2 regions of the Microbacterium sp. Leaf436 genome follow, and region 1 is predicted to be linked to the other one. Evidence: predicted binding sites of a transcription regulator. Region 1 holds the regulator's gene; the other holds the start of a gene.
The links. The regulator HspR, encoded in region 1, represses chaperone genes until heat shock. The targets are predictions, from matches to a motif close to AAGTTGAGTCNNNNNGACTCAACTT.

Region 1 (15,426 bases):
GCACGGCGCGGGCATGGAGGACTGGACCGACGAGCACTGGCGCGAGGTGGTGCACCGGGCGTTCCAGACGATGGACGCCGAGGCTGCTTTCGACTCGGTCTCGGCCACGACCTACTCCCGAGCCGACATCACGAAGGCCGCCGACCTGCAGCAGCTGCTCGACGACGCCGAGGGGCGTCCGGCGCTGTACTTCGCCGTCCCGCCGGCCGTGGCCGAGAAGTCGTGCCTCGCGCTGAGCGACGTGACCATTCCCGAGGGAACGATCCTCGCGCTCGAGAAGCCGTTCGGCACCGACGAGGCCAGCGCGCACAAGCTCAACCAGCAGCTGGCGACGCTCGTTCCCGAGGACCAGGTCTTCCGCATCGATCACTTCCTCGGGCGTTCCACGGTGCTCAACCTGCTCGGCGCGCGCTTCGCCAACCGCATCATCGAGAGCGTGTGGTCGGCCGACGATATCGCGTCGATCACCGTCGACTTCCCCGAGAAGCTCGGCCTCGAGGGCCGCGCGGGGTATTACGACTCCGCCGGCGCGCTCGTCGACATGATCCAGAGCCACCTGCTGCAGGTCATGGCCTTCGTCACGATGGAGCCGCCCTCCACCCTCGACCAGCTCGACCTGCGCGATGCCACCTCGGCGGTGCTGCGGGCGACCCACGTGCTCGACGACGACCCGGTGAAGAACTCCCGGCGCGCGCGGTACACGGCGGGCGACGTCGGCGACCGCCACTTCGCCTCGTACGTCGACGAGCCGGGTGTCGATGCGTCGCGCGGCACCGAGACACTGGCCGAGATGACCGTCGAGGTGCGCACCGCCCGCTGGCAGGGGGTGCCGATCACACTGCGGTCGGGCAAGGCGCTGGATGCCGGAGACCCGGCCGCGACCGTCACCTTCAAGCCCGTGCGGCACCTTCCCGGCGGCTTCGTCGGCGAGAGCGACCCGTCGGTGCTCGTCTTCTCGCTCGGCCCCGACACGATGAGCCTCGGGCTCAACGTCAACGGCGCCGACGACCCCCTCGAACTCGAGCGCGTGACGCTGGCCGCCGACCTCGGCGTCGGCGGACTGAAGGCGTACGGCGAAGTGCTCTCGGGCATCCTCGACGGCGACGCCATGCTCGCGGTGCGCGCCGACGCGGCCGAGCAGTGCTGGCGCATCGTGCAGCCCGTCATCGACGCGTGGCGCCAGAACCGGGTGCCGCTCGACGAGTACCCGGCCGGTTCCACGGGCCCCGAGTCCTGGAAGCTGTGACGCCGAGGGGCTGAGGTCCCGTCGGGGCACCTCGCCGCGGCGCCGCCGCGTGCACAACGGCGGGGGCCGGGCAGACACGCCGGGGTATCGGCATCCCGAACCGGCGTGTTGCCGCCTGGCCCCGCCGTTGTGCACGGCTGCCGGGACCGAGGCTGGACGACCCATACCGTCACGAGGGAACACGAAAGAGACCGTGTGTGTTCAATGGTGGAGGTCAATGGCGACCGGATCTGTCCCCGTTCTCAGGAGTAGCCATGTCCCTCACCCTCGACCGCACCGCACCCACCGACGCTCCGATCCTCGGCGTGCTCGCCGAGCGTTGGAGCACCCGCATCTTCGACCCCGAGACGCCGATCGACGAGACCGCGCTGCGCTCCGCCCTCGAGGCCGCCCGCTGGGCACCCTCGGGCATGAACCACCAGCCCTGGCGCCTGATCCTCGCCCGTCGCGGTTCGGCGGCGCACGAGAAGATCGTGTCGGCCCTCATGGGCTTCAACCAGGCCTGGGCCCCCGCCGCCGGCGCCCTGCTCGTCGTGCTCGCCGAGCACGAGACCGCCGAGGGCGACGCGCGCCCGTGGGCGCTCTACGACGCCGGCCAGGCCGCCGCGCACTTCACCGTGCAGGCACACGCCGAGGGTCTCGCGACGCACCAGATGGGCGGCTTCGTGGCCGACGACCTGCGTGCCGCCTTCGACATCGAGGCGCGCTTCACCCCCGTCACCGTGATCGCGGTCGGCGCTCTCGGCGACATCGACGCCGCCGAAGAGGGCCTGCGCCAGCGCGAGCTCGCTCCCCGCGAGCGCCGCTCCGTGGCGGAGTCGCTGCTCGTCGACGACTGAGCGTCCCGCCCGTCACGAACGCCCGCCGCACCGGAGACCCCGCCGAGGGTCTTCCCGGTGCGGCGGGCGTTCCTCATGGCGTCGGCGCACGGCCGACGCGCTCTGCCGACGCCCTCTTGTGCATAAACGCTCATCCTGCGCAGAAACGCTCAGCCAGCGCGTTTATGCGCACGAACAGCGTTTATGGGCGAGGGGCCGGGACGCGGAGACCGGCACCGCGCGATGCGGGGCCGACCGCACACGAGAGGGGGATGCCGCGCACCGCGCGCCGCATCCCCCTCTCGCATTCGACTACTCGACGATCTCGGCCTCGATCACGTCGTCGTCGCCCGTCTCGGGCTGGGCGGGGCCCGCGCTCGCCAGCACGAGCGAGTCGCCGTCGCTCGCCACGTCGACCCGCACCACATCGCCGTCGCGCACCGTGCCGGCGAGGATCGCCATTGCGAGGCGGTTCTGGATCTCGGTCTGGATCAGGCGACGCAGCGGCCGGGCGCCGTACACCGGGTCGTACCCGCGTTCGGCGAGCCACGAGCGGGCATCGGGCGTGACCGCGAGGGACAGCCGGCGCTCGCGCAGTCGCTTGTGCAGGGCATCGACGGCGAGTTCGACGATCTGCGCCAGGTCGTCCTGGCTCAGGGCCTGGAAGATGACGATGTCGTCGAGGCGGTTCACGAACTCGGGCTTGAAGGCCTGGCGCACCAGCGCCTGCACCTGCTCGTGCTTGGTCTCGATCGACAGCGTCGGGTCGATGAGGATCGGCGAGCCGAGGTTCGAGGTGAGCACCAGGATGACGTTCGTGAAGTCGACCGTGCGGCCCTGGCCGTCGGTCAATCGACCGTCGTCGAGCACCTGCAGCAGCACGTCGAACACCTCGGGGTGCGCCTTCTCGACCTCGTCGAGCAGCACGACGCTGTAGGGACGACGGCGCACGGCCTCGGTGAGCTGGCCCCCCTGCTCGTACCCGATATACCCCGGAGGGGCACCGACGAGGCGCGAGACGGAGTGCTTCTCGCCGTACTCCGACATGTCGATGCGCACCATGGCGTGCTCGTCGTCGAAGAGGAAGTCGGCGAGCGACTTCGCCAGCTCGGTCTTGCCGACACCGGTCGGGCCGAGGAACAGGAACGATCCGACCGGACGGTTCGGGTCGCTGATCCCGGCGCGCGAGCGGCGGACGGCGTCGGACACCGCCTTCACGGCATCGCGTTGCCCGATCAGGCGCTTGCCGAGCTCGCGCTCGAGGTGCAGCAGCTTCTCGGTCTCGCCCTGCAGCAGGCGCCCGACCGGAATGCCGGTCCAGGCGGCGATGACCGCCGCGATGTCCTCGTCGGTGACCTGATCGTTGACCATCCGGTCGCCGGTGGGCTCCTCGCGCTCGGCGGCCATGAGCTCGCGCTCGAGCGCCGGGATCTCGGCGTACAGCAACCGCGACGCGCGTTCGAGGTTGCCCTCGCGCTGGGCGCGCTCGGCATCCACGCGCGCCGAGTCGAGACGGGTCTTCAGGTCGCCGACGCGGTTGAGCGAGGCGCGCTCGCGCTCCCACCGGGCCTGCAGCTCGTCGAGTTTGGCCTGCTCGCCGGCGAGGGTGTCGCGGAGCGTGGCGAGACGCTCCTTCGAGGCCGCGTCCTTCTCTTTCTTCAGCGCGAGCTCTTCGAGCTTCAGGCGATCGACGTGTCGGCGCAGCTCGTCGATCTCGAGGGGCGCGGAGTCGATCTCCATGCGCAGACGCGAGGCCGCCTCGTCGATCAGGTCGATGGCCTTGTCGGGCAGCTGGCGCGCGGGGATGTAGCGGTTCGACAGCGACGCTGCGGCGACCAGCGCCGCATCGGCGATGGCGACCTTGTGGTGCGCCTCGTAACGCTCCTTCAGGCCGCGGAGGATCGCCACGGTGTCTTCGACCGTGGGCTCGCCGACGTACACCTGCTGGAAGCGGCGTTCGAGAGCGGCATCCTTCTCGATGAACTCGCGGTACTCGTCGAGCGTGGTCGCGCCGATCAGCCGCAGCTCGCCGCGGGCGAGCATGGGCTTGAGCATGTTGGATGCCGCGACCGAGCCCTCGCCGCCGCCCGCGCCCATGAGCACGTGCAGCTCGTCGATGAACGTGATGACGCGCCCATCGGACTCGGTGATCTCTTTCAGGACGCTCTTCAGTCGCTCCTCGAACTGGCCGCGGTACATCGCGCCGGCGACGAGCGCCGAGATGTCGAGCGACACGAGTTCTTTGTTCTTGAGACTCTCGGCGACGTCGCCCGCGACGATGCGCTGCGCGAGCCCCTCGACGACGGCGGTCTTGCCGACACCGGGTTCGCCGATGAGCACGGGGTTGTTCTTCGTGCGGCGGGTCAGCACCTGGCTGACGCGGCGGATCTCGCCGTCGCGCCCGATCACGGGGTCGAGCTTGCCCTGGCGGGCACGGTCGGTGAGGTTGATGCCGAACTGCTCGAGGGCGCTCCGCGCGTCCTCCTGCCCCGGCTGTGGCGTGGCGTTCATGTGTTCTCCCAAAATCTGTTCGCGGTCTCAAAAACTTGAGTTGCGTGGACTCAAGTTTAGCAGTGCACCGGCGTGAGAACAATGGATGCCGCGGCACAGGCGGTAGCGCGGACGCGGGCGCGGCGTGAGAGCGGGCGCGGGCAGCGCGGGAGCGGTGGCGGTGTGAGAGCGGGCGCGGCGCGGCCCTCAGGCCGGAATCGGTTCCGCCACCGCCGGAGCCGATACGGTCGCGGAGGCGACTCGCTCATCGGCGTTGCACGAGAAACGCGCGCGGTAGGCGGTCGGGGTGAGTCCCATCGCTCGGGCGAAGTTCTGGCGCAGCACCGCCGCCGAACCGAAGCCGCACTCGGCGGCGATGCGGTCCAGCCCCAGATCGGTCTCTTCGAGCAGTCGCTGCGCGTGCAGCAGGCGTTGGCGCGCGAGCCAGGCCGCGGGCGTGGCGCCGAGATCCGCCTTGAAGCGGCGGGCGAAGGTGCGCGGGGACATGTGCGCGCGTGCCGCGAGTCGATCGACCGAGAGCTCGGCATCCAGGTTCTGCAGCATCCACTCGGTCACCGGAGCCAGCGAGAGCGACGAGTCGATCGGGATCGGCGAGGCGATGAACTGCGCCTGGCCCCCGTCGCGCTGCGGCGCGACGACCATGCGTCGCGCAATACGGTTGGCGAGCTCCGAACCGAGCTCCTGGCGCAGTAAGTGCAGGCACGCGTCGAGTCCCGCGGCGGTTCCGGCGCTCGTAACGATGTTGCCCGACTGCACGTAGAGCACGTCGGGGTCGACCTCGATCTCCGGATACATCCGCGCCATGACATCGGCGTAACGCCAGTGCGTCGTGGCGCGCTTTCCGTCGAGCACCCCGGCGGCGGCGATGACGAACGACCCGCTGCACACGCTCAGCAACCAGGCGCCACGGGCATGGGCGGCGCGCACCACCTCGACCACGCGCGGGTCGACGGTGCCCCACTGATCCCGCGGGATGGGGGCGAGAACCAGGATGTCGACGTCGGACGCCGCCTCGAGACCGAGATCGACGTTCACCGAGAAACCGATGTTCGAGGGCACGACCCCGGGTTCGGGCGCGACGATGCGGAAGTCGAAATTCGGGATGCCGTCGTCGCTGCGGTCGAGGCCGAAAGCTTCGCACGCGAGGCCGAACTCGAACGGGGCGAAGCCGGGCTGGATGACGACGGCGACCGAGCGCATGCGAACCTCCGGTGTGGCAGAAATATGACGAACACCGTCCATCATGCCACTCGTGACACTTTCCCTCTACTCGTAGCGTCTCTGCCATGGCTTACTTCATCGCCCTCGGCATCCTCTCGCTCGCCGGCATCGTCGGCACCGTGTGGCTCGTGCGGACCGACGGGTACGGGCGCATCCCCACCGACCCCTCGCGCGTCGCCCCGTCGGCGCCCCGTTCGGCCCGCTCGCGGGAGAAGACGGTCCAGGCCGCTCCCGCGGTCGAAGCCGCACGCCCGAGCATGCACGTCACCCTGCCGTCGGCCTCGACGGCGACCGCTCCGCTGCGCATCGTGGGAACGGAGTGACCCGACGACGCGGCACACGCCGCCCCGGCGCGGCCGAGGCTCGGCGGGCGTGGGATCCGCCGGGTCAGCGCCCCGCGGCGACCGCCCGCTCGTACACGGCGACCATCGCCGCCGTGCGCGACGACTGGCGGAACCGCTCCGCGACGCTCGCGTCGGGCGTGACCGGCGACCCGGCGGCGATGTCGGCGGCCGAGCGGCGGAGGGTCTGCGAGAGCGCCGCGACCGTGGCATCCGGAACCGTCCAGATCCCGGCGCCGAGCTCGGCGCCGATGTCGGGGTCGCTGACGACGGCGGGGGTGCCGAGCGAGGCGGCCTCGAACACCGTCATGCCCTGCGTCTCGAAGCCGATCGACGTCTGCACCACGGCGTCGGCGTCGGCGAGCCGGCGGAGGGTCTCGGCGTACGACAGGCGTCCCGCGAACGTGACGGATGCCACCGGCGCCCGGCGCTCGATCAGCCGCTGCGCGGCACGGAGCTGACCGCCGCCGCCGATGATCTCGACCTCGGCGTCGATCCCCGACTCGGCGACCGCCTCGAGGAAGGGGAGCAGGCGCTTCTCGGGGCTCATGCGGCCGAGCCAGACGAAACGCGGACGGCCCGGGCGACGCTCGGTGGGTCCGGCCGCGAGGGCGGCGTCGAGCGCGTCGTCGTCGATGCCGTTCCAGATCACGTCGACCGCGTCGGCGACACCGTGCCGTTCCAGACGACGCGCGAAGTGACCCGAGGGGGCGGTCACGGCGCGGGACACCGCGGCCAGACGGCGAAGGTACGCCCAGCCGTCGATGTCGCTGCCGGCCGGTGCGATATCGCGTCCCGCCGCCGGCGCGGCGACCTGTCGCGGCAACGCGCGTCGCGCCCACGCGTTCAGCGCGCGCAGTACCAGGCCCGGGAACGGGGCGGTCGCCTCGATGCCCACGTCGACGCGGTTGTGCATCGTGTGCACGACGGGCAGGCCGTGCCGCGCCGCGAAACGGTGCCCGATGTACGCGCCCCAGAAGTCGGCCTGCACGTGCACGACGTCGACCGGCAGGCGCGCGCCCATCTCGGAGTCCACGAACCGGTCGGTCCGGGCACCGGGCCAGGTGAGCGCGTACTCGCGATCGAGCGTGAGGGGGATCGAGGGCAGGTCGAGGTAGGCGGTGTCGTCGGGCGCAGGGCGGTGCAGGCGCGGAGCGACGACGGTGACGACGTGGCCCGCGCGCTCGAGGAAGCGCTTCTGCAACCGCATCGACACCTGCGCGCCGCCCAGCGACTCGAGGTGCTGGTCGGCGAACATCACGACGTGCACGAGGTCACTCCGGGAGCGGGCGTCCGCGGTACAGCGCCTCGAAGGTGTCGAGGGTGCGGCCGATGTCGTGCACGATCACGCCGTCGAGCGACGCCTGCTGCATCCGCCGACGCTCGTCGGGGGCGGCGGTGAGCACGTCGGTCAACCGGGCCGCGAGCTCGTCGGCGTTTCCGGGCTCGAACAGGTACCCGTTCTCGCCGTCGTGCACGAGGTGCGGGAGTGCGACCGCATTGGCGGCGACGATCGGCAGGCCGGAGGCCATCGCCTCCATCGTCGCGATCGACTGGAGCTCGGCGATCGAGGCGATCGCGAAGACCGACGCGCGCGAGTAGAGCGCGCGCAGCTCTTCTTCGGACGTGTGGCCGTGGAAGGTCACGCGGTGCGCGAGACCGAGCTGCTCGGCGAGCTGCTCGAGGTTGCGGCGCTGGTCGCCGCCACCGACGATGTCGAAGGTCACGTCGAGGGCGGGGTCGATCTTGGTCATCGCGCGCAGGATGACGTCGATGCCCTTCTCGGTGGTGAGGCGTCCGACGAAGAGGATGCGGTTCGCGTCGCGCGGCTCGAGGTCGGGCGTGTAGTTCGAGCGGTCGATACCGCAGGAGATCGGGATGACACCCTCGATGCCGATCGTCGCCTGCAGGAAGTCGGCGGCCCGACGCGTGGGCGTCGTGACGGCGCGCGTCATGACGAAGGTGCGCTTGGCATCGGCCCAGGCCAGCTTGAGCATGATGCGGTCGAGGAAGTCGGGCAGGGTCGTGAAGTCGAGGATGTTCTCGGGCATCACGTGGTTGGTGGCGATCACCGGGATGCCGCGCTTGCGCGCCTCGCGGGCGAGTCCTCGGCCGATGATGATGTGCGACTGGATGTGCACGACGTCGGGCCGGATCTGGTCGAGCATGAGTCGCGCGTAGTGCTTCGCGCGCCAGGGCCATACGAACGTGAGCCAGTCGTGCGGAAGGAAGCGGTACGACGGAAGACGGTGCAGCGTCATCGGCTGCCCCTCGATCACCTCGGTCGCCGTGCCCGCGTGGCCACGGCCGATGCTGGGCGCGGCGACGTGCACGTCGTGACCGCGGGCGACGAGACCGGCGGCGAGGCGCTCGGCGAAGCGGGCGGCCCCGTTGACGTGGGGCAGGAACGTGTCGGCGCCGATGAGGACCGTGAGCGGACGTTCGGCCGGGGCGGGAGTCTCGCGCGAGACGGCGGGATCGTGCGCGTCGTCGGATACGGGATGGTCGGCGGGCGTCGCAGAAGTGGTCACGGGTGGTGAGGCCTATCTATGCGGCGGACGGGTCGCACGGTGCGGTTCATGCGCTCGCACCACTGTACCCGAGCGGTTTTCGCGAACCCGGAGCCGTCTCGCGGTGTGGAGGACGGGGGCGTGGGCGCCCGAAGCGCGCCGGACGCGGCACCGCCCGCCCGGCGCGGCACCGGGCGGGCGGATCGGCGCGGGCGGAGTCAGTCCCGACCGTCGAGCCGCGGGTCGGGCGACGGAGCACCGTGCGCGGGGCGCGGCGGCCCGTCGGTCCCGGCGGGGGCGGGAACCTCGGATGCCGCGGCCGCCATCGCCGACACCACCACGGCGTCGTCGGTGGCCGGCGCCTGCCGGGGATCAGCCGCGCGGGGGGCCTCGGCCGCCGCGAGATCGACGTCGGCGGTGGCCTGCTCGAACTGCGAACGGTAGAGCCGGTAGTACGCCCCCTCGGTGCCGATCAGCTCGTCGTGCGTCCCCTGCTCGACGATGTCGCCGTGCTCCATGACCAGGATGAGATCGGCATCGCGGATCGTCGACAGGCGGTGCGCGATCACGAACGACGTGCGTCCTTCGCGCAGCGCGGCCATCGCCTGCTGCAGCAGCAGCTCGGTGCGCGTGTCGACCGACGAGGTCGCCTCGTCGAGGATGAGCACCGACGGACGCGCGACGAACGCCCGCGCGATGGTGATGAGCTGTTTCTCACCCGCCGAGACGTTCGCGGCGTCCTCATCGAGGACGGTGTCGTACCCCTCGGGGAGCGAGTGCACGAACTGGTCGACGCGGGTGGCGACGGCGGCTTGCTGGATCTCGTCGTCGGTGGCGGTCTCGCGGCCGTAGCGGATGTTGTCGCGGATCGTCCCGGCGAACAGCCACGGGTCTTGCAACACCATGCCGGTGCGCGAGCGGACGTCGTCGCGGCGCAGTTCGGCGATGTCCTGACCGTCGAGCAGGATGCGCCCGCCGTCGAGCTCGTAGAACCGCATGATCAGGTTGACCAAGGTGGTCTTGCCGGCCCCCGTCGGTCCGACGATGGCGACCGTCTGACCCGGCTCGACCCGGAACGACAGGTCGCGGATGAGCGGGCGATCGGGCGAGTACGCGAAGCGGACGTTCTCGAACTCGATGACCCCGCGTCCGTCGCCCGGGCGCGGGGCGTCGGGGGCGTCGGGGCCTTGCTCGTCGGCATCGAGCAGGGCGAAGACGCGCTCGGCCGAGGCCGTACCCGACTGCACGACCGCGGCCATGCCACCCAGCTGCGACAGGGGCTGCGTGAACTGCTGCGAGTACTGGATGAACGCCTGCACGTCGCCCAGGCGGATCTGCCCGCCGGCCACCATGAGCCCACCGAGCACCGCGATGCCGACGTAGGTGAGGTTTCCGACGAACATCATGCCCGGCATGATCATGCCGGAGAGGAACTGGGCCCGGAAACTGGCCTGGTAGAGCTCTTCGTTCTCGACCTCGAACTTCTCGCGGGCGTCTTTCTCGCGGCCGTAGACCTTGACCAGCGCGTGACCCGAGAACGACTCCTCGACGCGGGCGTTGAGACGGCCCACCTTCTTCCACTGCTCGCCGAAGGCCTTCTGCGACTTCGGGCCGATCACCCCGAAGATGACCGCCATGAGCGGGAGCGAGATGAGCGCGACGAGGGCCAGCTGCCAGGAGATGGTGAACATCATGATGAGCACGCCCACGACCGTGAGCACGGAGGTGAGAGCGCTCGAGAGCGACTGCTGCATCGTCTGCGTGATGTTGTCGATGTCGTTCGTGACCCGGGAGATGAGCTCACCGCGCTGCACCTTGTCGAAGTACGACAGGGGGAGCCGGTTGACCTTGGCCTCGACGTCTTCACGCAGGCGCCACATGGTGCGCACCATGATGATGTTGATGACGTAGCCCTGGATCCACGACAGCAGCGACGAGCCGACGTAGATGGCCAGCACGGTCACGACCACGATGCGCAGCGCATCGAAGTCGACGCCCGCGCCGACCTGGAAGTTGTCCATCGCGCCGACGATGTTGGCGATGTCGCCCTGCCCGGCGGAGCGCAGGGCGTCGACGACGGTGTCTTTCGGGGTGCCGGCCGGGAACTGCTCGGCGAGCCCGCGCGAGACCACGCCCTCGAAGATGATGTTCGTGGCGTTGCCGAGGACGCGCGGGGCCAGCACCGCCAGCACGACGCCGAGGGCCCCGAGCACCGAGACGAGCCCGAAGGCCCCGGCGTGGGGACGCAGGAGTCCGATCAGCCGGCGGAAGCTCGAGCCGAAGTCCGAGGCCTTGCCCGGCGCGACGCTGTCCCAGTCGCCCGAGTTCAGACGGGCCTGTTCGGCGAGCTCGAGTTCGGCGCGCTCTTCTTCGGTGCGGGTGTCGGGAGTGCTCATGCTTCGACCCCCAGCTGCGACTCGACGATCTCGCGATAGGTGGTGCTGGACTGCAGCAGCTCCTCGTGCGTGCCGAGTCCGGCCATGCGTCCGTCTTCGAGCACGACGATCCGGTCGGCACCGGTGATGGTCGAGACGCGCTGCGCCACGACGATCTTCGTCACCTCGGGGAGCTCTTGCCACAACGCCTGCCGCAATCGGGCGTCGGTGCTGAGGTCGAGGGCCGAGAACGAGTCGTCGAAGACGAGCACCGCCGGCCGGTGCACGATCGCTCGGGCGATGGCGAGGCGCTGGCGCTGCCCGCCCGAGACGTTGGTGCCGCCCTGGGCGATCTTGCCGTCGAGGCCGCCCTCCATCGCCTCGACGAAGTCGCGACCCTGGGCGATCTCGAGCGCGTGCCACAGTTCGTCGTCGGTGGCGTCTTCTCGACCGAAACGCAGGTTGGATGCCACCGTGCCGCTGAACAGGAACGGACGCTGCGGCACCAGGCCGATGCTCTTCCAGAGCAGGTCGAGGTCGGCCTCGCGCACGTCGACGCCGCCGACGCGGACCGCTCCCGCCGTCACGTCGAACAGGCGCGGGAGCAAGGAGACGAGGGTCGTCTTTCCCGCCCCCGTCGATCCGACGATCGCCACGGTCTCTCCGGGGTGGGCCGCGAACGTGACGCCCGACACCACGGGCGACTCGGCTCCCGGGTACGCGAAGGCGACGTCGTCGAACTCGACGGTTCCGACCGAGGGGAAGACGCTCACCGGGTTCGCCGGACGCTCGAGCGTCGAGTGACTGTCGAGCACCTCTCCGATGCGCTCGGCCGACACGGCCGCGCGCGGGATCATCACCGTCATGAAGCTCGCCATGAGCACACCCATGAGGATCTGCGCCACGTACTGCATGAACGCGAAGAGGGTACCGATCTGCACGCCGCCGGCGTCGACCTGGATGCCGCCGAACCAGATGACACCGACGACGGTGACGTTGAGCACCAGCATCGCCAGCGGGAACAGCAGCACGAAGAGCGAGCCCACCTTGCGACCGACGTCCATGATGTCGGTGTTCGCCTCGCGGAAGCGCTCTTCTTCGATGCGCTCGCGCACGAAGGCGCGCACCACGCGCACCCCGGTCAGTTGCTCGCGCATCACCCGGTTCACGGCATCGAGCTTGGACTGGTAGCTGCGGAACAGCGGCACCATGCGGGCGATGATGAGGGCGACCGCGACCAGCAGGATCGGAACGGCGACGCCGAGCAGCCAGCTGAGACCGACGTCTTGCTGCAGCGCCATGAAGATGCCGCCGAGGGCGAGCAGCGGGGCGCTGACGAGCATGGTGGCGCCCATCATCGCGAGCATCTGCACCTGCTGCACGTCGTTCGTGTTGCGCGTGATGAGGGAACCGGCGCCGAACTGCGACAGTTCACGCTCGGAGAAGCCGCTGACCTTCTCGAACAGATCGAGCCGGATGTCGCGGCCCGCGGCCATGGCGGCGCGCGCGGCGAAGTAGGTCGCGACGACCGAGGCGACGATCTGCCCGAGCGAGATGCCGAGCATGATCATGCCCTGCGACCAGATGAACCCCGTGTCGCCCTGGGCGACGCCGCGATCGATGATGTCGGCGTTCAGGCGCGGCAGGTAGAGGGATGCCATCGCCGCGACGAACTGGAACACCAGCAGCGCCACGAGGAGCCAGCGGTACCGGGACAGGTAGCGGACGAGGATCTTGCCGAGCATGGGACCTCCGGAGCAGGTCTGACGCGGCCGCCGTGACCGCGAAGACCAGCCTGGCACCAACCTCCGACACCGGGGAACCATTTCTGCAACTCAGCGCCCGTTCGGTCGCGGCTCGTAGGGTGGAGCCATGTCTCGACTGCAGGCCGACGCCGCCGCCGACCTCTGGGTGCCCGTGACCGGTTCACTCGGCCTCCGCGGCCGACGACACCGCAAGGCCGCCATCGGCATGCTGCTCGGCCAGGCCGCCCGCACGACGGGCACCGCCCCCCGCCCCGGCGGCGGCGCCTTCGCGTGGATGCTGAGTCAAGCCGCTCCGCTGCTCATGCGTCGCGCCGGTGGCCGCGTTCTGGTGTGGGTGTGGAAGAGCGCGCCCGAGCTGCTCGTCGTGATGGCACAGCTGCAAGAGGCCACCGCGCAGCTGCGCACCGCGCGCGCGATGATGCCGATGGAGTACGACGACACGGAGTCGTTCCGCAATCCGCACCTCGGCGTCGGCGAGAAGCTCGCGATGCCGCTGCCGATCGATCCGAAGACTCCCCCGTTCGCGACCTACACGTGGGACACGGGCTCGCACTTCGTCACGGTGACGGCGGTGTGCGCCGACCGCGAGCGGTTCGGCACCGTCATCGGCGCGGTCGACGACATCGCACGCACGCTCCGCGTCGTCGACGACCTCTCGGTCGGAGAGACGCCGACGGTGCTGCGGATCGATCCGGCCTGAGCCGCTGCCCCGCTCCGGCCGAGCCGTCGGGGCACCGTATGCACAGACCCTTCGACGCGCTCAGAACCTCGGTGCCGCGACGGGATGTCAGTCGTCGTGGATGTCGCGCGGGCGCCAGAGCACGATGTCGGTCGCGCGACGCACGCGCGAGCCGTGGCGGAGCGTCACGACCGAGCCGGTCGCGCCGGCGGCGAAGACGCGCGCACCGGGGCGGGACTGCCGCTCGATCGTGAGCTGCCGCTCGAGGTCGTTCACGCGGCGGGCGAGATCGTGCACGCGCTCCTCGAGGGCGAGGAGGCGCGCGATCGCGGGAAGGCTCATGCCTTCCCCCGACAGGCGGGCGACCTCGCGCAACTGCTGCACGTGGCGGCTCGAGTAGCGACGCGACCCGCCCTGGGTGCGCGCGGGCACGACGAGACCGAGCCGGTCGTACTGCCGCAGCGTCTGCGGGTGCATGTTCGACAGCTCGGCGGCGGCGGCGATGGCGAAGATCGGGGCGTCTTCGTCGATCTCTCTCTCGGACACGTCTTCACCTCTTTCGTCGTGCCGGGTGCGAGTGCCGGGTTCTCGGCATCCTGACGTATCGGATGCCGAGAACCGCGACGACGCGCGTGGGATGCGTCAGCGCGCCTTGGCCATCAGGTCGGCGCGCGGGTTCTCTTTCGGTTCGAGCTCGTGGAAACGCTCGAGGGCCTCGCGGGCCGCGTCGTCGAGGTGCGTGGGCACCGCGACCTGGACCTCGGCGAGCAGGTCGCCGACGCCCTTGGTCGACTCGATCCCGCGTCCCTTGACGCGCAGCACCCGTCCCGACGGGGTGCCGGGGGCGACGCGCAGTCGCACCGGCTCCCCCCCGAGTGTCGGGACCTCGATCGTGGCGCCCAGAGCCGCCTCGGTGAAGGTGACCGGCACCGTGACCCGCAGGTGGAGGCCGTCGCGCGTGAACACCGGGTGCGGACGCACCGCGACGGTCACGACGATGTCGCCGCTCTCGCCGCCGTCGGGCGACTTGCGTCCGCGGCCGCGCAGGCGGATCTTCTGCCCGTCCGACACCCCGGCCGGGATCTTCACCTTGAACGGGACGTTGTCTTCGCCCTGCAGGGTGATCGTCTCGCCCTTGGCCGCCGTGACGAAGTCGATCGTCGTGCGCGCCGTGACGTCGGATCCGCGCTGCGGTCCGCCGTAACCGCGGTATCCGCCCGAGGTCTGACCGAACCGGCCGGAACCGAAACCGGCGCCGCCCTGCTGGTCGAACATCGAGAAGAAGTCGTCGAAGCCCCCCGGAGGAGCCCCGGCGCCGCCACTGCGCGGTTGACCGAACCGGCTGAAGACGTCGTCGAAACCGCCGCCGCCGCCGGTACCCGGTGCCGAGAAGCGCGCCCCCGAGCCCATGGCCCGGATCTGGTCGTACTCCTCGCGCTGCTCCGGATCGTTGAGCACCGAGTAGGCCTCGCTGATCTCCTTGAACTTGGCCTCGGCCTTCGCGTCACCCGGGTTCGAGTCGGGGTGGTACTGGCGCGCGAGCTTGCGGTAGGTCTTCTTCAGATCGGCCGCGCTGACGCTCTTGTCGACGCCGAGGACCTTGTAGAAGTCCTTGTCGAACCAGTCCTGACTCGCCATGTGTCCTCCTCTTAGGCCGGCACGGCGACGACGACCTTGGCCGGTCGCAGCTCGATCGAGCCGAGGCGGTAACCGACCTCGACGACCTCGAGGATCGTCGTCTCGGTCACGCCGGGGGTGGGTGCCTGGAAGATGGCCTCGTGCTGCTGCGGGTCGAAGACGTCGCCGACGGCGCCGTACGACACGACACCGAGGCGCTCGGCCACGGCCCGCACCTTGTCGCCGATGGCGGCGAAGGGCGTGCCCTCGACGAGGTCGCCGTGCTTGACCGCGCGGTCGAGGTCGTCCATGACGGGCAGCAGGCCCTTCACGGCTTCGCCC
Region 2 (15,426 bases), on a different contig from region 1:
CGGGAGGTCGGCGGCAGGATGCAATTGGTTGGATGGTTGGACCACTGACGTTAGGGGCAACCTTGACGCCGTCCCCTCGCCGTAACAGGAACTTCACGAGTGGTGATCGTCCTGAAATATCTCGACGATTACGGCGGGCCCCTAGGATGAATCACCAGGAAAGGCGAAGTGTGGACCCCGTCGTAGTACCCCCCGCTCCGCAACGCGTGGAGTCCGTCGCCGTGAATCTGGCCGCGCACCTCGAGCACCTCATCGTCACCGGTCATCTCGAGGCAGGCTCGCGCCTCCCCGCGGAAAGAGCACTCGCCACCACTTTGTCGGTGTCTCGAACGACACTGCGAGAAGCGATGTACGAGCTCGAGGCAAAGGGCCTCATCGAGCGCACGCGCGGACGCGGCACCATTGTCCTCGACACCGACCACCGCCCCCAGTTCGGTGCATTGATTTCGGCGCGCAGCACCCAGCAATCGCACGCCGCCGAGTTGCGGGCCACCATCGAGCCGCCGATCGCCGCCCTCGCCGCACAACGGGCGACCCGGGCGAACCTGGTACAACTGCGGGACGCCCTGGAGCGAAGCCACAGCGGACTGACGCCTTCGGAATCGTTGAGACTCGACATCGAGTTCCATCAGCTCGTCGCCCACGCCGCCCGCAATCCACTGCTCTCCACGCTGCAAGAGCTGGCCGCAGAATGGGTGTCCGGCGTGCGCCAGCAATCGCACATCACGAGCGAATCACGGCGCACATCGCACGAGGGGCACGAGGCTATTTATGCGGCCATCGCCGCGCGCGATCCCGAACTCGCCAAAGCCGCCATGGAAAAGCACCTGCGAATGGTCGAGCACATGATCGCGACGGCCGATCCGACCGACGTCGCGCAGCCCGGCGACGTGCGGCGCAGCCGCACCGACGCACCGACCCCCACCGACTGACGCCGGTACACTGTCCCCGCGAGGGCATGACCGGTACGGCATCCACCGCTACCGCGGCACGGGCACGACACCCCGGAACTCAGAGCCCGAGGCGCTCATCCAGCCCCGCACGCACCGCCGGCCACTCCGCACGGAGGATCGAGAAGTACAGCGTGTCGCCGACGGAGCCGTCGGGCGCGATGCGGTGGTGACGGAGCAGACCCTCCCGAGTGGCGCCGAGCCTCTCGATCGCTCGCGCGCTGCGTTCATTGCGTGCATCGCAGCGGAGCGCGACACGGTTCACGCCCCACCCGTCGAAGGCGTGCGCGAGCAGCAACCGCTTCGCGGCGGGGTTGGTGGCACCGCCCTGAAACGCCCGGCCGTACCAGGTCGTGCCGATCTCGACCCGGGACTGAGACGGCGCGTAGTCGTAGAGCGTCGTGGAGCCGCGGACCTCGCCGGTCGCTGCATCCCGAACCGTGAAGGCGAAGAGTCCCGGTGCCGCCCGCTGCTCCTCGACGCGCGCGGCATAGGCCGGCACGGACTCGGGCCATGGCGTGGTCATCCGGGCCCAGAGGTCGGCGTCGGTGAGGGGCCAGGCCGCGGCGGCGTCGTCGGGGTGAGCCGGGGTGAGCCGCACGCCGAACCCCGTCAACTCGATGTCGTGGACGGTCATCGCGCGGCCAGTTGGGCGACGAACTCGTCGGCCGCGTCGAGTTGGCGGCGGAGTGTCTCGCGCCTCTCCATGGCCTCGGTCCGGATGGCCTCGAGACGCTCGCCGAGGGCGTCGTCGTCCGGCCGGTCGGCGAGGCCGTCGACCACCGAGAGCAACTCCCCCATTTGCTCGAGCGAATAGCCCAGCGGCTTCATCCGGCGGATCAGCAGCAGGCGCGACTCGTCGTCGGGCGTGTAGAGGCGGAAGCCGCCGTCGCTGCGGGCGGAGGGCACGAGGAGCCCGATCTCGTCGTAGTGGCGCAGCGTGCGGATCGACAGGCCCGTCCGCTCCGCGAGCTCGCCGATCTGCATCGGTCGCGCGTCGCTCATGGCATCCCCGATCCCGCAACCCTCTCGTTACGGTAGAGTGTGTTCGGTCGCGATCGCGACCCCCTCATTCTCCCCGCTCATCGGCGGGATCCCTCCGCCGCGTCCCCCGGGAGCATCTCCATGACCGACGTCTTCGCGCGCCCGCGCCCCGAGCCGACCGTGCTGCAGGCACTCCGCTCGCCCCGCCTGCTCACCCGCGAGGTGCTGGCCGGCCTCGTGGTGGCGATCGCCCTCATCCCCGAGGCGATCGCCTTCTCGATCATCGCCGGGGTCGATCCGCGCCTCGGACTGTTCTCTTCGTTCGTGATGGCCGTGGCCATCGCGTTCCTGGGCGGTCGCCCGGCCATGATCTCGGCCGCGACCGGCGCGATCGCCCTCGTCATCGCCCCCGTCGCCCGCGAGCACGGCGTCGACTACCTGCTCGCCACGGTGATTCTCGGCGGCATCCTGCAGGTGATCCTCGGCCTCCTCGGCGTCGCCAAACTCATGCGCTACATCCCCCGCAGCGTCATGGTGGGCTTCGTCAACGCGCTCGCGATCCTCATCTTCACGGCGCAGGTGCCGCAGCTGATCGGCGTGCCCTGGGCGGTGTATCCGATCGCCGTGGCGGGGCTGCTGATCATGTACCTGCTGCCGCGACTGACCAAGGCCGTGCCCGCGCCGCTCGTGGCCATCGTGCTGCTCACCGGCGCTGCCGTGGTGTTCGGCATCTCGGTGCCGACCGTCGGCGACCAGGGCGCGCTGCCCGACAGCCTGCCGTCGCTGCTGCTGCCGAACGTGCCGCTGAACGGCGAGACGCTCGCGATCATCCTGCCGTTCGCCGTGGCCATGGCGATCGTCGGGCTGCTCGAATCGCTGATGACCGCCGCCCTCGTAGACGACATCACCGACACCCCCTCGTCGAAGACGCGCGAGTCACTCGGTCAGGGCGCGGCCAACGTGCTGTCGGGCCTGTTCGGGGGCATGGGCGGCTGCGCGATGATCGGCCAGACGATGATCAACGTCAAGGCGTCGGGCGCGCGCACGCGCATCTCGACCTTCCTGGCCGGCGTCTTCCTGCTGCTGCTGGTGCTCGTGTTCGGCGACGTCGTCGCGATCATTCCGATGGCGGTGCTCGTGGCCGTGATGATCGTCGTCTCGGTCGCCACGTTCGACTGGCACAGCATCCGCCCCTCGACCCTGCGCCGGATGCCGGTGAGCGAAACGGTCGTGATGGTGTCGACCGTCGCGATCACGGTGTGGACGCACAACCTCGCCATCGGTGTGGGCGTGGGCGTGATCGCCGCGGCCGTGCTCTTCGCCCGCCGGGTCGCGAGCCTGACGACGGTGACCCGCGAGGTCGACGGCGAGGTGGCGCGCTACACCGTCGAGGGTGAGCTGTTCTTCGCCTCGAGCAACGACCTGACGACGAAGTTCGCCTACCACCACGACCCGGCGCACGTGGTCATCGACCTGTCGCGCTCGCACGTGTGGGACGCCTCGACGGTGGCAGCCCTCGACGCCGTTCAGACCAAGTACGCGCACCTGGGCACGACCGTCGAACTCCAGGGCATGAACACCGCCGCCGCCCGATTCCACGGGCGCCTCACCGGTGGGCTCGGCGCCGGGCACTGACACCGGCTGCGCTCCGGGGCGGCGCTACGCGGCCTGCGGCCCGGGCCGCCGACAGCGTGACACGACGCCGGAGCCCGGATCGCCGGCGACCTGCCGCAGGCCGGGGACCGGACCGCCGACGGCGTGCGGAACGGAGGAGATGCAGCGACGGGAGGATGCCAGGACGAGAAACATCCTCCCCTCGTCCCACGCGCTCCGCTGGGCACCGCGACGCGCCGACGCGGGCGCGGCTCAGCTGCGCAGCGTCGTCGACGGCGTCTCGCCGAACTCGCCGCGGTACATCGCCGCGAAACGGCCGAGGTTCGAAAAACCCCATCGGGCGGCGACCGCGGCGACGGTGTCGACCGACGGATCGGCGCTGCGCAGCTCCGCGCGCGCGGCGTCGAGCCGCACGCGACGCAGGTACTGCATGGGCGTACGCCCGGTCGCGGCACGGAAGGCGTACTGCAGACCCCGCGGCGACAGTCGCGCCGCCGTGGCGATGTCGGCCAGCACCACGGGCTCTGCGGCGTGGGCTTCGACGTAGGCCTTCGCCCGGCGGACGGGAGCGGGGAGCGGGCGGGCCGGACGCCCGGCGGCGAGGACCTCGGTCAACGTGGTCGGAAAGGTCAGCAGCGACGCCTCGAGCATGAGCGTGCGCGCCTGCTGCTCGACGAGCGGCGAGCGTTCCTGCGAGCGCAGCAGCACGTCGCGGGCGTACTCCCAGGTGCGCGACCAGTAGCGCAGACGCTGCTCGCTGACGGGGGCGTAGCCGGTCGGACGCACGCGCAGCGTGTCGTCGCCCGACAGGCGGCGGGCTGCCTCGTCGAACTCCGACCGCGCGAACGACACGCCTGCCCCGGCGATGCGCCCGGTGAAGGCAATCTCGAGCGGGCGGTCGACGACCATGAACGGCACCGCGGTGTCGATGCGCTCCCGGCGATACGTTCCCGCCACCCGGGGGCCGGCGATACGGCCGACGACCACGTGATCGAGCGGGTCGGACTCGACCAGCATGGTCGACCCGATCGTGTAGTCGAAGAAACCGAACCCCGGCTCCGTCGCGGCGTGCCAGGACAGACCGGGCTGGATCACCTCGGCGCGCGAAATACGCGCCCCCGGGACGACCGACTGCCACAGCTGCTCCACCGTCTCGGCGTCGCGGGTCTCGATGTTCGTATGCTCCACGAGGTCTTCCTAAATCGTCCCAATTCGTGCGGCAAGACCATTGCGCTCCATGGCAAGGATCGATATGGGACCGCTCTCACGGCGCCGTAAGCGGGCGTCCGTGCACGAACGTGGATGCCCCCCATCCGTCTCCCAGCGTACTGGGGCAATTCATAGCGAGCGGCCACCGCGCCGTCGGCCGCCGCGCGCGCGCCTCCGGCCGGGGAGCGCAACCCGCCTCACGCCGCATTGACCGCCACCGCCGCGCTCGCGAGGATTCCGAGAGCAGCTCCTTCGGGGTGCGGCATCCGGCGTCCTCCGTTCCCCGGCGCGACGGTCGGATCGTCTCGGTGCGGGGCTCGTGACCCCGCACCGAGACGGCCCACCCCGCGCGGGAGCCCCGGCACGGACATAATGGAGGCAGCCGCCGCCGGGTGTGCCGATACCCGAGGGGATGCCGATGCCTTTTCGCACGATGAGCACGCTCCAGGAGTGGGTCGACGACTTCCGGGCGCTCGGGTTCGACGACGCGGAGATCCTGCGCGTCATCCCGCAGGACGGCGAAGACGGCGCCGACGCCGGCCTCGTCGCCGCGCAGCTGCGCAGCGTCTCGACGACCTTCTACGTGGCGCCGAGCAGCGAGGTCGGATCGACCGACTGGGCCGTGACTTTCGAACCGCGCGAAGATGCGGCTCCGCTGCCCGCCGGGCAGGTCATGGCGTTGTCCGGCGAGCTGGCCACCCTGGCGGCTCTGTGCTCGTTCCTGCAGGCCCGGTCCGAGGCGTTCCTCGCGCGAGCCTGACGCTCTCGGCTCCACCGCGGTGTGGAGGTCGGGAGGTCACGCCTCAGCGTGGCGACTCAGTGCTCGGCCGCGCTCGCCACCGTCGCGATGAGGTGCTGCAGCAGCGACGCCGCCGCATCCGCGCGCTCCGCATCGATGCCGGCGATCGCCGCCTCGATGCCGTTGTCGAAGGCGCGCAGCGCGTTCCACGGGGGGCTGTCGAGGTCGACCGTCGCCGTGATGTGGTTGACCCGCCGATCGTCTTCGTCGAGATCGCGGCGCACGGCGCCGCGCTGGACGAGACGGTCGATGAGGGTCGTCACACCGGCCGAGGTGATACCCAGGTGATCGCGCACGTGGGAGGGACGTGCGCCGGGGTTGTCGGCGACGAACACGAGCGCACGCGCGTCGAGCTCGTTGAGCGCGAGTTCGCGGCGGGCTTCGGCGGCGGCGGCGCGCCGAGCCTCGCCGTATGCGAGCAGGGCGCGCCCCAGGTCGGACCCCGCCGAGGGGGACGACGAAGAATCGGAAGACGTCTGCACGACCCCCGATCGTAGCGACTCCATCCCAGAGGCCGTCTCGTCACGAGGCGGAGGAGCCGGATGATGCCCTCGTCTCCTCCGCCTCGAGCCGAGCCCGTCATCTGGACCCGCGGCGTTGCCCCGCATGCGCAGCAGGGCGGTGCTGTCAAGGGCGGGCCCCGCCGCTCGCCGCCGGTCTATGACGGAACAAGGACAGTTCCGTCGGGAGACGGGAGCGAGGAGAAGACCATGATCTACGGACAACACGGCGCACAGGACGACGCCCAGCACGCGGGCTCGGTGTGGAGCATCGCGATGTCGACCGCGATGGGCAACGGCATCGTGCCGAGGGCGGCCGAGGACCGACGGGGGACGCGTGCGGCCCCGCGCTGGCCCTGGTCGCGCACCCGCACGATCGTCGAGCCGATGGTGGTCGCGCCCCGAGCCTGAACCACCGCTCTTCCTACCGACGCGTCGGCTCCCACCCCCGGGAGCCGGCGCGTCGGCCTGTGTCCGGGCGTTCATACGATGGTTTCCACGGCGTAACCCGCCGCACCGGGCCGACCCTTCAGCATGGGACGACCGCATCCGCGGTGATCGGCGACAGCACCCCCACGAGCGGTGCTCCTCCCCCGGAAGGCCCCGCGATGATTCGACCCCTGCGCGTGCTGTCGTTGTACGAGGGCTTCTTCGCCGGGGGCGCACGGATCCTGCATTCCGACGTCATCGCGGGTCTCGCCGCCGGCGGTGCGCAGCAGCACCGGGTGCTCTCGCTCACCTCCGCCGCCCGTCGAGACGCGTCGCTGCAGCTCGCCCGCGACGACACGCGCTATCGCCGTCTGCGCCGCGCCGGGGTGCGCATCGACGCCCTCGACCGCATCGCGGGCGATCACCCGGTGCACCCCGAAGACTTCACCCGGCCCGAACTCGAGCGGGCGGCCCATCTCTTCGCCGACGCCGACGTCGTGCTCTCGCTGAAAGAGCAGCCGCTCAGCCTCGTGGTGGCCCTCGATCGCGCCGGGCTCCTGCCCGCACGGCCGGTGGCGGCGTGCCTGCACCGCTCCGATCCCACGCATTCGGGGCCGGCGCTGGGGTGGTTGCGCGATGCCGGGGCCTCCGGCGCCGTGTCGGCCACGATCGCCTGCGCCTCGTCGACGTCGACCGCCTACGCCCGCGCCGGCGTCATCACCGAGCAGGCGTGGGTCATCGACAACGGCATCGACACCCGTCGTTTCCGCCCAGGCACCCGGGCCGAGCGTCACCGCATCCGCGAGGGTCTCGGCATCCCGGAGTCCGCCCCCGTCGTGCTGCTGGCGGCACGCTTCGACGCCATGAAAGACCCGGGGCTGTTCCTCGCGGCGGTGGCGCGCCATGCGGCGCACTCCCCCGGCGCCCACTACGTCATGTGCGGTTCGGGCATGACCCGCGACAATCCCCTGTTCACCGCCCTGCTCGCCGAGAACGGCATCGACGTCACGGTAGCGCTGCACGCCCTGGGACTGCGCGAAGACATGCCGCAGCTGTATCGCGCGGCCGACATCGTGGCCCTCACCAGCGCCTTCGGCGAAGCCTCGCCCCTCTGCCTGGCCGAGGGAGCGGCATCCGGAGCCGTCCCCGTGACCACCGACGTCGGCGACGCCGCCCGGATGGTCGCGGGCTTCGGCCTGGTCACGCCCCGCGACGCCGCCGCGATCGCCGCCGCCTGGGACGACGCGCTGGGTCGCCGCAGCGAGCTGCGCCGCGCCGCCCTCGCCGCACGGACGCGCATCGACCGCAGGCGCATGGTCGACGATTACCGTGGTGCGATCTCGAGCCTGCTGCTGCCGAGCGTCCTGGCCGCCTGACCCTCGGCGCGCGGTGAGAGCACCGTCCCCCTGTGGCACGGGACCGACGGATTCCGCCCCACGCGCGGGTGGCGAGAAACAGACCGGGCGCGCACGAGATGGACGTCCTCCGCGACACCCGGATACGGTGGCGAGTCATGGGGCGACTGAGCATCGACGATGCTTCGGTGCCGAGGCGACCCCTCGGCGGCGGTTGGGGCGTCGTGGCGGCGCTGATCGTGCAGGCGGTGTGTGTTTCTCTGGCCTTCGCGCTCGGGGCGGTCGGGGGTTGGGCGTGGTCCTGGATGCTTTTTCTCGCCGTCCCCGCCGTCAACGTCGTCGTCTACGGGATGGGAAGTCGGCGCACTCCGTAACGTCTCGGCTCACGCGAGGCCGCGCGTCACCATAGACGCCGCACCGACACCGCGCTATCCCCGCCGCCGGTGCTCCGATCCGTGTCTACAGTGAGGCATGACCGCGCGCATCCTCTCGATCGGCACGGCCCTGCCCGAGACCCGCGTCGAGCAATCGGCCCTGCGCGACCTCTTCGCCGCGCAGCCCGGGTTCGACCGCAAGGGCCAACGCCTGGTGGGTGCGGCCTTCGATGCCGCCGCCATCGACACCCGCCACGTCGTGCTGCCGCAGCTCGCCGGCGGCACCGGGGGCGGGCTCGGCGTCCGCGACGGCGACACGCTGCTCATGCCGTCCACGGGAGCCCGCAACGCGGAGTACCGCCGCACCGCACCCGCCCTGTTCGCCGAGGCGTCGCGCGCCGCGATCGAGGGTTCGGGGCGGACGCCGGATGCCATCACGCACGTCGTGACCGTCTCGTGCACCGGCATGTTCGCGCCGGGTCCCGACTACCACCTCGTGCGCGACCTCGGCCTGCCGACCTCGGCCGAGCGGTACCACCTCGGTTTCATCGGATGCGCGGCCGCGATCCCCGCGCTGCGGCTCGCGGCGCGGATCGTGACCGCCGACCCCGACGCCGTCGTACTCGTGGCGTGCGCCGAGCTGTGCTCGCTGCACTGGCAGACCTCGTCGCACCCCGACCAGATCGTCGCCGCCTCGGTGTTCGCCGACGGCGCGGCGGCCGCGGTCGTGGCATCCGGAGACTCATCGCACCCCGGTCTCGACCTCGACGACTTCGCCACCCACGTCACCGACGAGGGCGAGAAGGACATGGCCTGGACGGTGGGCGACTCCGGATTCGAGATGACCCTCACCCCCGAGGTGCCGCGCATCATCGGGCGCGAGATCGCCGGCATCGCCGCCGACGTGCTGGGCGACCTGAGCGACGTCGACGCGTGGGCCGTGCATCCCGGCGGCCGCAGCATCCTCGACCGCGTCGAGAGCGTTCTCGCCCTGGATGCCGCCGCCCTGGCGCCCTCGCGGGAGGTGCTGCGCGCCCACGGCAACATGTCGAGTGCGACCCTGCTGTTCATCCTGCGCGACCTGCTGGCCGACGTCGCGCACCCCGACGGGGAGCGGATCGCCGCGCTGGCCTTCGGCCCCGGCCTGACGGTCGAGGCGGCGCGTCTGACGCTGCGCCGCCCGTGAGCGCCGCGCGAGGCCCCGCAACCAGCGACGGAGCCACCGGCCTCTGGCGCAGCCTCGCCCGACGCGATGCGGCGCTCACCGAGCTGATGGACGACCCCGACTGCGACCCGCGCGTCCTGGCGGCGACGTATCGGCGGTTCGACGTCTTGAACCGCCTGGTCTCGGCCTGGGGGCACGTGTACCGCACGCGCGTCCGCCCGCAGTTGCAGGCGCTCGGCCGCCCCGCCCGCGCGCTCGACCTGGGGTGCGGCGGCGGCGACGTCGCCGTCCGTCTGGCGGGCCTGGCCGCGCGCGACGGGTTCGACGTCGAGTGGACCGGCGCCGATCCCGACCCCCGCGCCATCGCCTCGGCCCGCGCGCGCGAACGACCGGGCGTGCGGTTCGTGGCCCAGGACTCGGGCGCCCTGCGCGCCGCGGGCGAACGCTACGACCTGGTCGTGTCGAACCACGTGCTGCACCACCTCGACGCCGCGGCCCTGGCGACGTTCGCCGAGGACTCGCTCGCCCTCTCGAGCGGTCGGGTGCTGCACGCCGACATCGCCCGCGGTCGACTGGCCTACGCCCTGTACGCCGCGGGGATCGCTCCGCTGTCGGCCGGCACGTTCCTGCGCGTCGACGGACTGCGCTCGATCCGCCGCAGCTATCGCGCCCCCGAGCTGGCCGCCGCGCTCGGCGGGCCCTGGCGGGTCGAGACGCCGGCGCCCTTCCGTGTTCTCGCCGTGGCCGAGGGGCGGGCGGAGCGTGCCTGAGGTGCTGGTGGTCGGAGCCGGACCCGTCGGCCTCGCCCTGGCGGCCGACCTGCGGGTGCGCGGGGTCGACGTCGAGATCGTCGAGAAGCGCGCCGGCACCGGATCCGGGTCGCGGGCCATCGGCATCCACTCCCCCGCGCTCGCCCTCCTCGAGGCGTCGGGCGCGACCGAGGCCCTGCTGGCGCGGGCGGAGACGATCGTCCGCGGCGAGGCGCGGGCCGACGGCCGACTGCTCGCGGCGATTCGGTTCGACCGCCTGCGTGCGCGTCATCCGTACGTCGCCGCCCTCCCCCAGGCCGACACGATGGAGGTGCTGACCGGCCTCGCGCCGCGCGTGCGTCGGGGGGTCGCGATCACCGCCGTGCACGACGACGGCCGGGGTGTACGCGTGCGCGCCACCGGTCCGCGCGGTGACGAGGAGATCCGCGCCCGCGTCGTCGTCGTGGCCTCGGGATGGGCGGGCCGAGACCTCGTGTACCGCCCCGGCGCCGTTCGGACGCACCACTACCCCGACCGTTACGTCATGGCCGACGTCGTCGCTCCCGGTGGCCCCGTCGCCCGGGTGCACCTGGAACGCCAGGGCGTGCTGGAGTCGTTCCCGCTGCCCGGCGGACGCCGCCGGCTGGTGGCGTGGGCGGGCACCGACGAGGTGGCGGATGCCGTCGGGACCCTCGAGCGGGCCGTCGCCGAGCGCGCCGGGCTCGAGGTCGACATCGCCGAGGCGACGACGTTCCGCGTGCGGCGCGCCGTGGCTCCGGCGCTGCGGCGCGGCCGCGTCGTGGTGATCGGCGACGCCGCCCACGAGGTGAGCCCCATCGGCGGTCAGGGGATGAATCTCGGGCTGCTCGACGCCCTCACGCTGGCCCCGCTGCTGCCCGGGTGGGTGCGGACGGGCGAGGCGGTCGGCCTCGGACGATGGGAGACCGACCGTCTGGCCTCGGCGCGGCACGCGGCGCACCTGGCCTGGCTCAACACGATGCTCGGGCGAGCCACGGGCCCGCTCGCCCACCCCCTGCGCACCGGGGCGCTGCGCACCATGCTGCGGGGGGCGGGGGGCGCGCTGTTCACGCGCGCGTACGCCATGCGGCTGGATCGCGCCGCCCGCGACTGACGAGCCGCCCGGGCGGGAGGAGTCAGGTCACGACGAGTTGAGCGGCGAGCAGCAGAGCCGCCAGCATCGTGAGCTGGAACACCGCGCGTCCGGGCGCGCGCACGAGCACGAGCACCACGGCCGTGGCCGCCACCGCGACGACGGCGGTGAAGAAGATCGCGCCGAGCACCGTGGCATCCGTGCCGATCAGCACCGCCACCGCTCCGGCGACGACGCCGACCGCCGCGAGCACCACCGAGACCCGCGCACCGAGGCGGTGCGGAAGGCCCCGTACGCCCGTGCGCCGATCTTCGTCGAGGTCTCGTACGACATTGGTCAGATGCACGGCCGCGCCGAGGGCGGCTCCCGCGAGCGACGCCCACGGGGCAGCCAGCGCGGGAGAGGCGAGGGACAGCGTCGCGAACGACGGGAAGAGCCCGAAACTCAGCACGAACGGCACGATCGACGCCAGCGTCGACTTCAGCCCGGCGTTGTATGCCCACGCCGAGGCCAGGGCCACCGCGTGCGCGGCGACGAGTCCGGGGCCGAGCGGCACCGACAGGAGCACGGCGAGGAGCGCGGACGCCACGGCCACCCCGAGCGCACGTTCCGGAGTGATCGCTCCCCCGGCGATGGGCTTGTCCGAGCGGCCGACGGCGGCGTCGCGCGCGCCGTCGATCGCGTCGTTCGACAGGCCCACCGACACCTGCCCCGCGAACACGGCGATCACCAGCAGCGCGAGTCGCCCGGGCTCGACCCCGGCGGCGAGGCCGAGGGCCAGCGACAGAACGGTCACGACCAGGGTCGGCCCCGGGTGGGTCGCGCCCCACAGCGCCCGCACGAGGGGCGGCTTCGCCGCGGCATCCATCACCCGATGACGCTACCGCGGCTGCGCACTCGGGCGGCCGACCCGCCCGGGCGCCGCGCCACCACCACGTTGAGTGTCCAGGACACGCCGCCGAGACCGGCCCCGGCACGGCGCGTCTTGGACACTCAACAGCCTTGGCACTCTCCTATCGAGAGTGCTAATCTGCTGCCACGTTGAGCGCACAAGGCTCAACTTCATCGAACTCCGGATGCCGATATCCGGACCGACCGAAAAGGAGAACCGACCATGGCCACTTACGACCCCTTCCGCGACCTCGACCGCCTCGCGTCGACCCTTCTCGACGCCCGTCGCGGGGGCGGACCGCGCCGGATGCCGATGGACCTCTACCGCGACGGCGACCACTACGTGCTCTCGGCCGACCTTCCCGGGGTCGACCCGGGCTCGGTCGACATCGACGTCGACGGTCAGCTGCTGACCATCCGCGCCGAACGCACCCTCGCCACCGGCGACGACGTCAAGTGGATCACCCGCGAGCGCGAGACGGCCACCTTCGTCCGCCAGCTCAACCTCGGCCAGGGCATCGACACCGACGGCATCAGCGCCGCCTACCGCAACGGGGTGCTGTCGGTCACGATCCCGGTGAGCGAGAAGGCGAAGCCGCGCCGCATCGCGGTGTCCACCGACGACCACGACGGCGTCATCCGCGCGCACGAGAGCGAACCGCAGCTCATCGAGCAGTAATCCACCGCGAAGAGAGGGGTCGGCCCGAACGGACCGACCCCTCTCTCGCGCGTCGCTCAGAGGTCTTCGGGCGCCAGGTCTCCCTGGCCCTCTTCGCCGAGCTCGACGACGCCCGGGTCCTGACCCTGCGAGTCGGTGCCGGTGGACCCGGGGTGGATGTCGTCGAACGGGATGTCGGTGTCGTCGGCGGCGATCTCGGCCGGGTCTGCGCCCGTCGCGGTCGCGGGGGCGATGTCCTGCGGGTCGACGCCCTCGTCGAGGGCCGTCGTGGCATCCCACTCCGCCTGGGCGGGGTCGAGCGCGGGGTCGGGCTCGATCGAGGTGTCGCCGTCGCGCAGGGGCTGCACGCCCGCGATGCCGACGTCGGCGGCGGGGGTCGACGAGTCGGCGGGGGACGGGTCGATCGAGGCGTCGCTCATGAGGATCCTTTCGTCGAACGCACCGGGGTGCGTCACCGCTGATCGGCGGTACCTCCATCCAACGATGCCGACGCGGCCGCGCCCCGCCCCTTGACAGGCCCGGCCCGCGCACGGACTACGCGAAGCAACGGGCGCGCTCCCGCTGCAGCGGCACAGCAGAAGGGCGCCTGTCGACCGCGGACCCTCCCCAGCGCCCGAGTCGTCCGCCCGACCGATGCTGTCAACCGGGTGGTGCCCGGATGCCGATGACGACACCGTGAGGGAGACGAGAGGATCCCCCATGAACGACTCGAGCCGCACCGTCGCTCGCGCCGACACCCCCCGCATCGTGATCATCGGCGGGGGCAACGCCGGACTGTCGGTGGCCGGACGCCTCCACCGGGCCCGCGCCGGAGACATCACCGTGATCGAGCCGCGGACGCAGCACGTCTTCGCGCCCCTCCAGTCGCACATCGCGGGAGGCGCGGCACGGGCCAGCGAGGCCGTCCGCGCGCAGGCCGACGTGATCCCCCCGGGCACCCGCTGGCTGCGCGACGAGGTCTTCACGGTGGATGCCGCGGCCCGCCGCGTGCATCTCGTGTCGGGCGGTCATCTCGACTACGACCAGCTCGTGGTGTGCGCCGGCCTGCGCATGGCATGGGAGCAGATCCCGGGCCTGCCCGAGGCCATGGCGGCACCGAACGGCATCTCGAACTACGACTACGACCTCGCCGCGAAAGCCTCACCGGTGCTGCGCGACCTGCGCTCCGGCACGGTCGTGTTCACCCAGCCGCCCGAGCCCGCGTCCTGCGGCGCGGCCGCGCAGAAGCCGATGTACCTCGCGTGCGACTGGTGGCGCGCGATCGGTGTGCGCGACGACCTGCGCGTGGTCTTCGTCGCCCCCGACCCCGTGCCCTTCGGCATCCCGGCCATCGACCGCGAGCTGCAGCGCAAACTCGACGAGTACGGCATCGAGGTGCACTACAGCCGCGAGGTGCGGTCGGTGGATGCCGAGGCGCAGACGATCACGATCGGTCACGGCGAGGCCGAAGAGACCCTGGCGTACGACGTGCTGCACGCGGTCCCTCCGCAGCGGGCGCCGGAGTGGATCGCCGGCAGCGGGCTGGCGGCATCCGACGATCCGCACGGGTTCGTCGACGTCGATCCCGAGACGCTGCAGCACACGCGGTATCCAGAGATCTGGTCGGTCGGCGATGCCGCCGCGGTGGCGACCCGCCGTTCCGGGGGCGCGATCCGGCAGCAGGCGAAAGCCCTCGTGAAGAACATGACGGCGGTGAGAGCCGGGCGCTCCCCCTCCGCGAAGTACGACGGCTACAGCGTCGTGCCGTTCACGGTGTCGCGCGGCACCGTCGTCTTCGCCGAGTTCGATCGTCAGGGGCGCCTGCAGCCCACGATCCCCTTCTGGCGTTCGCTGTATCGAGAGCGCGCCCTGTCGTGGATCGCCGACCGTCGGGTGCTGCCCTGGGTCTACTGGCACCTGATCCTGCGCGGTCGCGCCTAAGCCGCGGGGCGAATCCCCGAACGACCCCGGCGCGCCGCGCACGCCCATAGGGCACGCGAGCCGATCCCTCAACCCCGGGGGCAGCTCGCCCGTGACGAGCGAAGACTGGGACCAGCCCCGGAAACCACACGAAAGAGGACACCATGGCACAGGTCATCGAAACCATCGACGTCAACGTTCCCGTCCGCGTCGCCTACAACCAGTGGACGCAGTTCGAGGAGTTCCCGCACTTCATGAGCTTCGTCGAGTCGATCACGCAGAAGAGCGACACCCTCACGCACTGGAAGGTGAAGATCGCCGGTGCCGAGCGCGAGTTCGACGCCGAGATCACCGAGCAGCACCCCGACGAGCGCGTCGCCTGGAACAGCGTCGGCGGCGACGAGAACCACGCGGGTGTCGTGACGTTCCACCGTCTCTCCGACGACGAGACGCGCGTCACCGTGCAGATCGACTGGGAGCCCACCGGAGTCCTCGAGAAGCTCGGTGCCGTCTTCGGCGCCGACGACCACTCGGTGAAGAAGGACCTCGACAACTTCAAGAAGTACATCGAGTCGCGCGGTGCCGAGTCCGGCGCCTGGCGCGGCGACGTCAGCTGACGTCATAGACAGGAAAGCCGGGTCCACCCTTCGGGGCGGACCCGGCTTTCGCGTGTCAGACGCTCACCACTGCGGGTGGATCTCCGCCCGCAGACGGCGGT

Region 2: ASG45_RS13420 (Hsp20/alpha crystallin family protein) is a predicted target of HspR. The motif match lies at 12,278-12,302, and genes of this name have one in related genera.

What each region holds. Positions count from the first base shown of each region.
Region 1 covers NZ_LMRB01000001.1:559,214-574,639, reverse strand. The annotation lists gene ASG45_RS02760 (glucose-6-phosphate dehydrogenase) at 1-1,246, shown strand, start outside; gene ASG45_RS02755 (nitroreductase family protein) at 1,501-2,085, shown strand; gene ASG45_RS02750 (ATP-dependent Clp protease ATP-binding subunit) at 2,377-4,575, opposite strand; gene ASG45_RS02745 (GlxA family transcriptional regulator) at 4,762-5,775, opposite strand; gene ASG45_RS02740 (hypothetical protein) at 5,862-6,119, shown strand; gene ASG45_RS02735 (glycosyltransferase) at 6,184-7,407, opposite strand; gene ASG45_RS02730 (glycosyltransferase) at 7,412-8,668, opposite strand; gene ASG45_RS02725 (ABC transporter ATP-binding protein) at 8,866-11,043, opposite strand; gene ASG45_RS02720 (ABC transporter ATP-binding protein) at 11,040-12,767, opposite strand; gene ASG45_RS02715 (hypothetical protein) at 12,895-13,488, shown strand; gene ASG45_RS02710 (heat shock protein transcriptional repressor HspR) at 13,576-14,013, opposite strand; gene ASG45_RS02705 (DnaJ C-terminal domain-containing protein) at 14,110-15,105, opposite strand; gene ASG45_RS02700 (nucleotide exchange factor GrpE) at 15,117-15,426, opposite strand, start outside.
Region 2 covers NZ_LMRB01000004.1:231,135-246,560, forward strand. The annotation lists gene ASG45_RS13350 (FadR/GntR family transcriptional regulator) at 207-932, shown strand; gene ASG45_RS13355 (GNAT family N-acetyltransferase) at 1,012-1,587, opposite strand; gene ASG45_RS13360 (MerR family transcriptional regulator) at 1,584-1,955, opposite strand; gene ASG45_RS13365 (SulP family inorganic anion transporter) at 2,076-3,569, shown strand; gene ASG45_RS13370 (AraC family transcriptional regulator) at 3,801-4,736, opposite strand; gene ASG45_RS13375 (hypothetical protein) at 5,176-5,517, shown strand; gene ASG45_RS13380 (MarR family transcriptional regulator) at 5,574-6,038, opposite strand; gene ASG45_RS13385 (hypothetical protein) at 6,267-6,467, shown strand; gene ASG45_RS13390 (glycosyltransferase) at 6,665-7,861, shown strand; gene ASG45_RS13400 (type III polyketide synthase) at 8,312-9,400, shown strand; gene ASG45_RS13405 (methyltransferase domain-containing protein) at 9,487-10,149, shown strand; gene ASG45_RS13410 (FAD-dependent oxidoreductase) at 10,142-11,260, shown strand; gene ASG45_RS13415 (UbiA family prenyltransferase) at 11,283-12,107, opposite strand; gene ASG45_RS13420 (Hsp20/alpha crystallin family protein) at 12,354-12,809, shown strand; gene ASG45_RS13425 (hypothetical protein) at 12,866-13,228, opposite strand; gene ASG45_RS13430 (NAD(P)/FAD-dependent oxidoreductase) at 13,509-14,729, shown strand; gene ASG45_RS13435 (SRPBCC family protein) at 14,873-15,325, shown strand; gene ASG45_RS13440 (aldo/keto reductase) at 15,389-15,426, opposite strand, start outside.